Regions from separate parts of the Pseudomonas fulva genome, predicted to be linked through region 1. Evidence: predicted binding sites of a transcription regulator. Region 1 holds the regulator's gene; the other holds the start of a gene.

Region 1 (4,893 bases):
CCAGATCGGCATCCACCGGCATGCCGCGTTTGAAGCCGAACGACTCGATCAGGTAGGCGGTGCCGGGCTCGGGCTGGTTGAGCAGGCGCAACTTGAGGGTGTCGCGCAGCTGGTACAGATTCAGGTGGGTGGTATCGATCTTCAGGTCGGCCCGGTCGATGATCGGGCTCAGCAGCTTGACCTCGGCGACCATGGCCTCGGCCAGGGAGCGCTGGTCGTTGGTCAGTGGATGGCGCCGGCGCGTCTCCGAAAAGCGCTTGAGCAGGGTTTCTTCACTGGCATCCAGGTACAGCACATCGCAACGAATGTTGCGTGAGCGCACTTCGTCGAGCAGTTCGGAAAAGCGCCTGAGCTGGCTGGGCAGGTTGCGCGCATCGATGGACACCGCCACCTGCGGATGCAGCAGTTCGGTGTTGGGCAGTGCGCGCTCCGCCAGCTCGGGCAGCAGGCCGGCCGGCAGGTTGTCGATGCAATAGAAGCCGTTGTCTTCGAGCACGTCGAGCGCCGTGCTCTTGCCCGAACCGGAACGACCGCTGACGATGATCAGGCGCATGGGCTAACCCCGCAGGCTATTGGCCGTTCTGGACGTTCACGACGGTCTGGTACAGGGCTTCGCTGTCCTGGGCCTGGCGCAGCCGTTCGCGGACATCCTCGCGGTCGAACATGCTGGCGATCTGGCGCAGCAGCTCGAGGTGCTCGTCGGTGGCCGCTTCGGGTACCAGCAGCACGAAAAGCAGGTCGACGGGGGCGCCGTCGATGGCGTCGAAGTCGACCGCGGTGCTCAGCTTGAGCAGGGCGCTGATCGGCGTGTTGCAGCCGGGCAGGCGACAATGGGGAATGGCGATGCCGTTGCCGAAGCCGGTCGAACCGAGCTTCTCACGGGCGATCAGGCTTTCGTAGATGGTCTGGCCATCGAGATCGGGCAGGTCGCGCGCGATCACGCTGGCTATCTGTTCGAGGACACGCTTCTTGCTGCCGCCCGGCACGTTCACCAGGGAACGGCCGGGGGTCAGGATGGTTTCAAGTCGGATCATAGGAGAAGGACGAACTCAGCGGGCCATCGCGCCCTGCTGGCGATCGAGCTGTTTTTCCTTGTGCTTGATAAGTTGGCGATCGAGTTTGTCGGTGAGTAGATCGATGGCTGCGTACATGTCGTCGTGTTCGGCATTGGCCACCACTTCGCCTCCTGCGATGTGCAGGGTGGCTTCGACTTTCTGCTTGAGCTTCTCGACCTCCAGGATAACCTGCACATTGGTGATCTTGTCGAAGTGCCGCTCGAGGCGCTCGAGCTTCTCTTCGATGTAGCTGCGTAGTGCGTCTGTCACATCCAGCTGGTGTCCACTGATGTTGACTTGCATACCGCTTCTCCTTGTTGCCGTGTGTGAGTGGCAGGCTTGGCAGCCTGCCGCAGGAACACTGGGGCGTTGCTTTCGCTACAAGGGCACCCTACATCAGTCGCTTGCGTTCGCTCGAAGGCGCTATACCGAGCGATTCACGGTACTTGGCGACTGTGCGGCGCGCCACTTGAATGCCCTGTGCTTCCAGTAAACCAGCGATCTTGCTGTCGCTCAATGGCTTTTTCGCATTTTCCGCCGCGACCAGTTTCTTGATGATCGCGCGGATCGCGGTCGACGAACATTCGCCACCTTCGGCGGTGCTGACGTGGCTGGAGAAGAAGTATTTCAGCTCGTAAATGCCACGGGGGGTGTGCATGTACTTCTGGGTGGTGACGCGGGAAATGGTCGACTCGTGCATGCCCACCGCCTCGGCGATGTCGTGCAGCACCAGGGGCTTCATGGCCTCGTCGCCGTAATCCAGGAAACCGCGCTGGTGCTCGACAATCTGCGTGGCGACCTTCATCAGGGTCTCGTTGCGGCTCTGCAGGCTCTTGATGAACCAGCGTGCTTCCTGCAGCTGGTTGCGCATGAAGGTGTTGTCGGCGCTGGAGTCGGCGCGCTTCACGAAACCGGCGTACTGGGCGTTGACGCGCAGGCGCGGCATGGCTTCCTGGTTGAGTTCGACTAGCCAGCGATCGTTGTGCTTGCGCACGATCACATCCGGCACCACGTACTCCGGTTCGCTGGACTCGATCTGCGAGCCAGGGCGCGGGTTGAGGCTCTGGATCAGTTCGATGACCGGGCGAAGTTCGTCCTCCTTGAGCTTCATGCGGCGCATCAGCTGGCTGTAGTCACGGTTGCCGAGCAGGTCCAGGTACTCACTCGTCAGGCGCTGTGCTTCCTTGAGCCATGGAGTTGAGGCGGGCAGTTGGCGCAATTGCAGGAGCAGGCATTCGCGCAGGTCGCGAGCGCCGATTCCCGACGGCTCGAACTGCTGGATACGGCGCAGCACGGCTTCGACTTCGTCCAGCTCGACATCCAGCTCCGGGTCGAAGGACTCGACGATCTCGTCGAGGGTTTCCTCCAGGTAGCCCTGGTCGTTGATGCAGTCGATGAGCGTTACGGCGATCAGGCGGTCCTTGTCGGACATGGGCGCCAGGTTCAGTTGCCAGAGCATGTGGCTATGCAGGCTTTCGCCCGAGGACGTGCGGGTGGTGAAGTCCCATTCGTCATCGTCATTGCTGGGCAGGCTGCTGGCACTGGTCTGGTAGATGTCTTCCCAGGCCGTATCCACGGGCAGCTCATTGGGAATGCGCTCGCCCCATTCGCCGTCTTCCAGGTTGTCGACGGTTTGCGGGCTTTCCTGAAAGCTCGACTCCTGAAAGGTCTCTTCCTGAACGGCGGTCGCCGCCGCGCTTTCGGCGCCGTCGGCCATTGGGTCGGAGTTGTCGAAGTCTTCGCCTTCTTCCTGGCGCTCCAGCATCGGGTTGGATTCCAACGCCTCCTGGATTTCCTGTTGCAGATCCAGGGTCGACAGTTGGAGCAGGCGAATGGCTTGTTGCAGCTGCGGCGTCATCGTCAGCTGCTGGCCCATTTTCAGGACTAGCGATGGTTTCATTGCAGACCTTATCCGGCGTCTGTACGTAATCCACGACAGGGCGACGAAGCGCCACTAGGAAGCAAATTATATGCCTGAATCCGAGCCCTTTGCCTAGGGCCTGTTACCATTTCGTTGCGATACGGCTCGAACGGTAACGGGCGCTGGCAAAGATTCATGGGAAGGGGAATCCGCTACAGGCGGAATTCGTGGCCCAGGTAGACTTCCTTGACCACCTGGTTGGCCAGGATCGCCGCTGAATCACCTTCGGCGATCAGCTGGCCATCGCTGACGATGTAGGCGGTTTCGCAGATGTCCAGGGTTTCACGGACGTTGTGATCGGTGATCAGCACGCCGATGCCCTTGGCCTTGAGGTGATGGATGATCTGCTTGATGTCGCCCACGGAGATGGGGTCCACGCCGGCGAAGGGTTCATCGAGCAGGATGAATTTCGGCGAAGTGGCCAGGGCGCGTGCGATCTCGACGCGTCGGCGTTCACCACCGGACAGGCTCATGCCCAGGTTGTCGCGGATATGGGTGATGTGGAATTCCTGCAGCAGGCTCTCGAGCTCCTGCAGCCGCTGTTCGCGGTTGAGGTCCTTGCGGGTTTCCAGGATCGCCATGATGTTGTCGGCAACGCTGAGCTTGCGGAAGATCGAGGCCTCCTGGGGCAGGTAGCCGATCCCGGCACGGGCACGGCCGTGCATCGGCTGATGGCTGACGTCCAGGTCGTCGATCAGTACGCGGCCCTGGTCGGCCTGCACCAGGCCCACGATCATGTAGAAGCAGGTGGTCTTGCCGGCGCCGTTTGGGCCGAGCAGGCCGACGATCTGCCCGCTCTCGATGCTCAGGCTGACGTCGCGCACGACCTGGCGGCCTTTGTAGCTCTTGGCCAGGTGCTGGGCTTTGAGAATCGCCATGGTTATTGGCCCTGCTCGGCAGCGGGGGCCGCTTTCTTCTGCGGCTGGATCACCATGTCGATACGCGGGCGCGGGCTCGACACGTTGGTGCCGGTGGCGCGGCCGGCGTTGACGATCTGGCGGCGCGTGTCGTAGACGATCTTCTCGCCTTCGAATGTATTGCCTTCCTGCACGACCTTGGCCTGGTCGATCAGTACGATGCGCTCGTTGGCGGCGAAGTACTGGATGGTCAGGCCGTACGCCTTGACGATCTGCTTGTCGGCCGCCGGCTTCTGCTCGTAGTAGGCCGGCTTGCCCACCGAGGTGAACACGTCGATGTCGCCCTGTGCGTTCTGGGTGATGGTAACGGTGTCGCCGGTGATCTTCATGGTGCCCTGGGTGATGACGACGTCGCCGCGGTACACGGCTACGCCTTGCTTGTCGTCCAGTTCAGCGCTGTCGGCCTGCACGCGGATCGGTTGATCGCGGTCACTCGGCAGAGCCCAGGCGCTTACGCTTCCGAGCGTGGCGCCAAGGCTGAGAAGTAGGGGGAGGGTTTTAACGAACCTCATGCTGGCCTCTTACATTGGACTGCAGGATCATCCTGCCGTCATTCAAGTACGCTTTCATTCCTTGTGCCGTGGTCACCCCATTGGCCGCGTCGATTCTAACGGCTTGCTGGGTCTGCGCATATTCCTTCTGGGGGAATACGGTCAGGCGGCTGGTGGTGAGTATAGTGGGGCGGCCCTTTTCGTCCGTGCGCTCGACGCGCACCTGGTCGATCAGTTCGACCTCGTTGCCATCGGGGCCGACTTCGCCACGGGCGCTGCGTACCTTCCAGGGCAACTCGGTGCCGCGGAACAGGTTCATGCGCGGCTCGGTGAGCAGGGTGGTGTCGCTGCTCTGCACGTGTTCGAGTCGTTCGCTGGTCATGTCGTTCTGCACCCGGCCGTCGGGCAGGTACTGCACGCTGCGCGCATTGATCGCATAGAAGTCGATGGGGTTTTCCGGCCCGCTGTGCTGGGGCGCGCTGGAGAAACTGTCCGGATTGATGTTCCAG
Region 2 (4,893 bases), 140 kb from region 1:
GGAAAAAACAAGGGCGGCCACTGCAATCAATCCAAACACAAGACGCTGACGAGCGCAGTATAGAATGATGCTCAGTGTTGCCAATGAACAAAGCAGAGAAAGTAAATGAGCGGATAAATATGGATTACCCAGCCCCTTGGTCAACAGCGACAGCAAAATAAACCACGACGGATGAGTATAACCCTGCACCCGTTCCCCAACATTAAAAACCGGGCCATAACCATTAACGAAATTCAATACCGTTCGAATAGTAATTGCCGCGTCATCACTGATCCAGGCCGTTCTAAAAAAAATCAGTAGAAACAATAAAACTACCGAAGCAACTGAATATCTGAAAATAGATTCCCTTACCAAGAAAACTGCTCCCAACAACATATATGTTTGCGGCTCGCCATGGCGCCGCACAATCGCGGCCAGCATGCACAGCTGCATGAGGCATATAACAAGCCATGAAAAAAAACCCGCCCTCAACCTTACTTCAGCAAGGAACGCTCTTTCAGGATCTGGCATGTATCGGCGCTGCCACGCTTACCAGTACAGAACCCGGTCAATAGACCTGCGACCATATCCTTCATCTGATCCTTGCGATAAAAGCCCAGCCTATCCAGCTCACTCAAAAGCTTTTCCGCGGATGAAAAGTCGCCCATGGCATAATAGATAGCAACACGCTGGTATTTAAGGGGAATTTTCTCACTCTCACGCAGGTACCACATGGAGATGTCGTTATATTTGAGAGCCTCGCTAGCATTGCCCTCGAACAAAAGCAGGCCATTGGCATAATCTGAATAGGCGCCACCCATTTGTGTCGCCGTGAGCAAAAAGCGGTCGGCATAGTAATGCCCCGAGGCCTGTTCGTGAAACTTGGGCAGTGCCACCATCACACCCTGCAAATAATTGAGCGCTTCTTTATTGTTCTGCCTGATTAGCAGATTGGCGTAAAGAATCTGATCACCGACCTCCAGCCCACCCTTCTCTTTCTGGATGCGCTGAATTTCCTTGACAACCAGATACGAGCGCTTTTCCTGCAAGGCTCCATAAAGATAGTTATAGCGCGCCATATCGTTATCAGGATAGGAGCTGTACGCCCAGTTCCACAGCTGCAGCTCATTTTCCCAAAAAGGAAGAATAGCGTTTACCGTCCATACGCTTAGCGTAAACCAGCCGATAAACAGCACCCCCAAAATTCTGCGTATTGAATTTATGGGAAGATCGATAACCGCCAGCAGACGCTCGTAGGGGATAAAGACAATGGACAAAGAAAAGAAAGCAAGCGCCGTCGTCATGAAACGCTCGTGACCAATATTACCTGCAATGTCCAGAGGAATCAGATGAATGACTGGCAACAGACATATGATACCCGCAAGTGCCAGCCAGGAAGAAGCGGTGCGCCTTACCCAGCAGTGCACCAGAAGAGCAATAAGGCCAAGCAACAGGCCGGCACTAGCGAGCAGGCTAACTCCCCGCCAAGGTTCAAGCTCACTTTGGGGATGCAAGATATGCACATGATGAAAAGGAATAAACAGCTGTTGAAAATAGAATTTCAGCGCCTCTAAAGGACGCAGATTTTCAAACCATACCGTCTGGATGTAATCCATGCCGATTCTCGAATGGTATACCCCTCCCACGCTATGTGCACGAATAAAGAAATAGGCGACCAGAACCGCGGCCATCGCCGCAAAAACCCGGGCATTACTGACAATAGCTCGTCTGAATGCCTGGGAAGGCGTTTCTGCTTTACGTAAATTGCAGGGCACCCATATGCAGAACAAGATAGCCGGTAATATAACACCTAGTTCTTTTGAGAGAAGCGCCAAGAAGAACACCAGCGCAATCAGTGATACACGATGGACCTCTCGCATGGGAGAAAGAAAAATTATGACCGCGGCCAAGATGAAGGTGGTCACCATTTGATCAAAGCGACCAGATGCCCAGGCAGTGGATTCGACAAGCGCTGGATGCACCAGATAAAGCAGCGCTGCCAGCAGAGCAATCGGCTCGACAGTCCGGCGGCCATTTACGCGCCCCATCTTGCAAGCGATAAAATAAATCAGCGTGACATTTAGAATAAAAATACCAAGATTAACACCGTGGGAAATTGCCGGAGACTGTCCAAATAGATGAAATTCGGCGAAGAAGGTAAGGAAAACCAATGGCCTTAAATAGGATGTTCCGGGCAATACAGGCTCACTCAATAGCGCCCAGCTCAACGGCTCATTCAACAATGCCGTTTTGTCGAGGAACAGCAGACTGTCGTCCCACACATAACCGAACCCCAGCACACGGCCGTATAGCGTGACAGCTACCACTAGAAGGATAAAAAAAGCAGCCCAACCAGAATAAAGAATACGCCGCATATTCAACTTGCCCCTCCCTATGCACAAAAAAAACAAGCTCCCGAAGGAGCTTGTTAGTAAGCATATCTAAATATTACGGTTTGCAAGCATTGGGCAGATAACGCGCATCAATAGTGGTGTTGGCACCAGTAGCACCGCCCACCGTCGTATTACCACATGCCCAGGTACTGCCGCCGTTAGCAGTGGTCAGAGTCAGAACACTACCCGAGGCCTTGCCGGTGGTCATGGTTACGGTGATGACACCGGCAGGGTAGGTACCGGAAATGGCAGTCGAAGTAAGAGTGGAGTATTTGCCAATCAGCGTTGCATTCAACTGGCCAGTGCTCGGAGTAGCCGTTGGCGATACCAGAGCGGTCGGCCATGCGTTCTTGTCTGCGCCGTACTCAGCCAACGGAGACTTCAGGCCAGCACCCAGGCTCACCGCTTCGGTAACCTGGCCACGAGTGATGTAGTCCTGATAAGCAGGGATCGCCACAGCGGCGAGGATACCGATGATCGCGACGACGATCATCAATTCGATCAGGGTAAAACCCTTCTGCAGTTGCGCTTTCATGTAAATCTCCAATTGATTAGGTAGGCAGACAAGCCTAACCAAACATGAGCAGAATCCGTGCCAACAAATGCCAAGTGATTAAATCTGAAAACTTCGGTGAATTGCGTCACAGGCAAGCCTCCCACACGGCTTTGACTCAGCCTTCACCTCGCGCCTTCATGCGCACCTTATGACATTTTTCGTCACTCTGAAGCTTGCAGTTTGGCAGCCCCAATCATCTGCGCTATAACGCACCCATTCGAAGACGTGAGGTGCCCATGAGCGAAAATATTCCCCTTTCCGGCTTGGCCAAGCAGGTAGTGCTGGCTGAATTGCTGGATGAGAAGGCCGCTCAACAGGCGCAGTTGCAAGCCAAACGCAACAAGTTGTCGCTGGTGCACTATCTGGCGCAAAACAAGCTTGTTAAAAGTCGTGCGCTGGCGGAGCTGACGGCGGATCAATTCGGTATCGCCTATTTCGACCTCAGCGCCTTGGATAAGGATAGCCAACCCAAGGATTTGGTTAGCGAAAAACTCGTTCGTCAGCATAGAGCCCTTCCGCTATGGCGCCGCGGCAACAAGTTGTTTGTTGGAATCTCAGATCCCTCCAATCACCAGGCAGTAACCGACATCCAGTTCAGCACGGGGCTTTCCACAGAAGCACTCCTGGTCGAAGACGATAAGCTTGGCGATGCCATAGACAAGTTTTTCGATACGGGCCACAGCGGCCTGGAAGACCTTGGCGACGTTGATCTCGACGGCCTCGAAACCGAATCTGTCGATGACGACAAGAGGCCAGACGGCGGCCAGGATGCCGACGATGCACCTGTCGTGCGCTTCGTCAACAAGATGCTGCTGGATGCCATAAAAGGCGGCTCATCCGATCTTCACTTCGAACCCTACGAAAAAGCCTATCGCGTACGTTTTCGTACCGACGGCATCCTGCATGAAACGGCACGTCCTCCCATTCAACTGGCACCCCGTATCGCCGCACGCCTGAAGGTCATGGCTGGCCTGGACATTTCCGAGCGGCGCAAACCGCAGGATGGCCGTATCAAGATGAGGATATCCAAGAGCAAATCAATCGACTTTCGCGTCAACACTCTACCCACGCTTTGGGGCGAAAAAATCGTGATGCGGATCCTCGACTCTGCCAGCGCCCAGATGGGGATTGATGCACTTGGCTACGAAGAAAGCCAGAAGGATCTGTACCTGACAGCCTTGAAGCAGCCACAAGGAATGATTCTGGTGACAGGCCCAACCGGCTCAGGCAAAACCGTGTCCCTTTACACCGGCCTGAACATTCTCAACACGCCGGACGTGAACATCTCTACAGCTGAAGACCCCGTTGAAATCAATCTGGAAGGCATCAACCAGGTCAACGTGAACCCCAAGCAGGGCATGGACTTTACCCAGGCATTACGCGCTTTTCTGCGCCAGGACCCAGACATCATCATGGTGGGCGAGATTCGTGACTTGGACACCGCCTCGATTGCCATCAAGGCGGCGCAAACAGGCCATATGGTCATGTCGACCCTGCACACCAACAGCGCCGCGGAAACCCTCACACGCTTGCGCAACATGGGCGTGCCGTCGTTCAACATTGCGACATCCGTCAACCTGATCATTGCTCAACGGCTGGCGCGCAAGCTATGCGCATCCTGCAAAAAGGAAGTCGATATTCCGCCAGAAGCACTTCTGGAGGAAGGCTTTCCCGAAAACAAGATCGGCACTTTCAAGCTTTACGGACCGGTAGGCTGTGAAAACTGCAAGAACGGCTATAAAGGCCGTGTCGGTATTTATGAAGTGGTTAAAAACACGCCTAGTCTGCAGCGGATTATCATGGAGGAAGGCAACTCCATCGACATTGCCACGCAAATGCGTAAAGACGGCTTTAACGACCTGCGTACCTCGGCCCTGCTAAAGGCCATGCAAGGCGTGACCAGCCTTGAGGAAGTCAACCGCGTGACCAAGGATTAACCATGGCAGCAGCAAAGGCAGCGAAGAC

What was found. The regulator sigma-54, encoded in region 1, starts transcription at its own class of promoters, with help from an activator protein. The targets are predictions, from matches to a motif close to ANTGGCATNNANNTTGCTNT.
Region 2: the regulator sigma-54 is predicted to act here: its motif matches at 2,953-2,972, upstream of K8U54_RS06370 (pilin).

The regions. Positions count from the first base shown of each region.
Region 1 is NZ_CP082928.1:1,265,906-1,270,798, reverse strand. Features, by position in the region: gene rapZ (RNase adapter RapZ) at 1-553, opposite strand, end outside; gene ptsN (PTS IIA-like nitrogen regulatory protein PtsN) at 570-1,034, opposite strand; gene hpf (ribosome hibernation-promoting factor, HPF/YfiA family) at 1,050-1,358, opposite strand; gene K8U54_RS05785 (RNA polymerase factor sigma-54) at 1,447-2,955, opposite strand; gene lptB (LPS export ABC transporter ATP-binding protein) at 3,129-3,854, opposite strand; gene lptA (lipopolysaccharide transport periplasmic protein LptA) at 3,857-4,405, opposite strand; gene lptC (LPS export ABC transporter periplasmic protein LptC) at 4,392-4,893, opposite strand, start outside.
Region 2 is NZ_CP082928.1:1,407,400-1,412,292, forward strand. Features, by position in the region: gene K8U54_RS06360 (ArnT family glycosyltransferase) at 1-420, opposite strand, end outside; gene K8U54_RS06365 (hypothetical protein) at 474-2,360, opposite strand; gene K8U54_RS06370 (pilin) at 2,428-2,907, opposite strand; gene pilB (type IV-A pilus assembly ATPase PilB) at 3,165-4,865, shown strand; gene K8U54_RS06380 (type II secretion system F family protein) at 4,868-4,893, shown strand, end outside.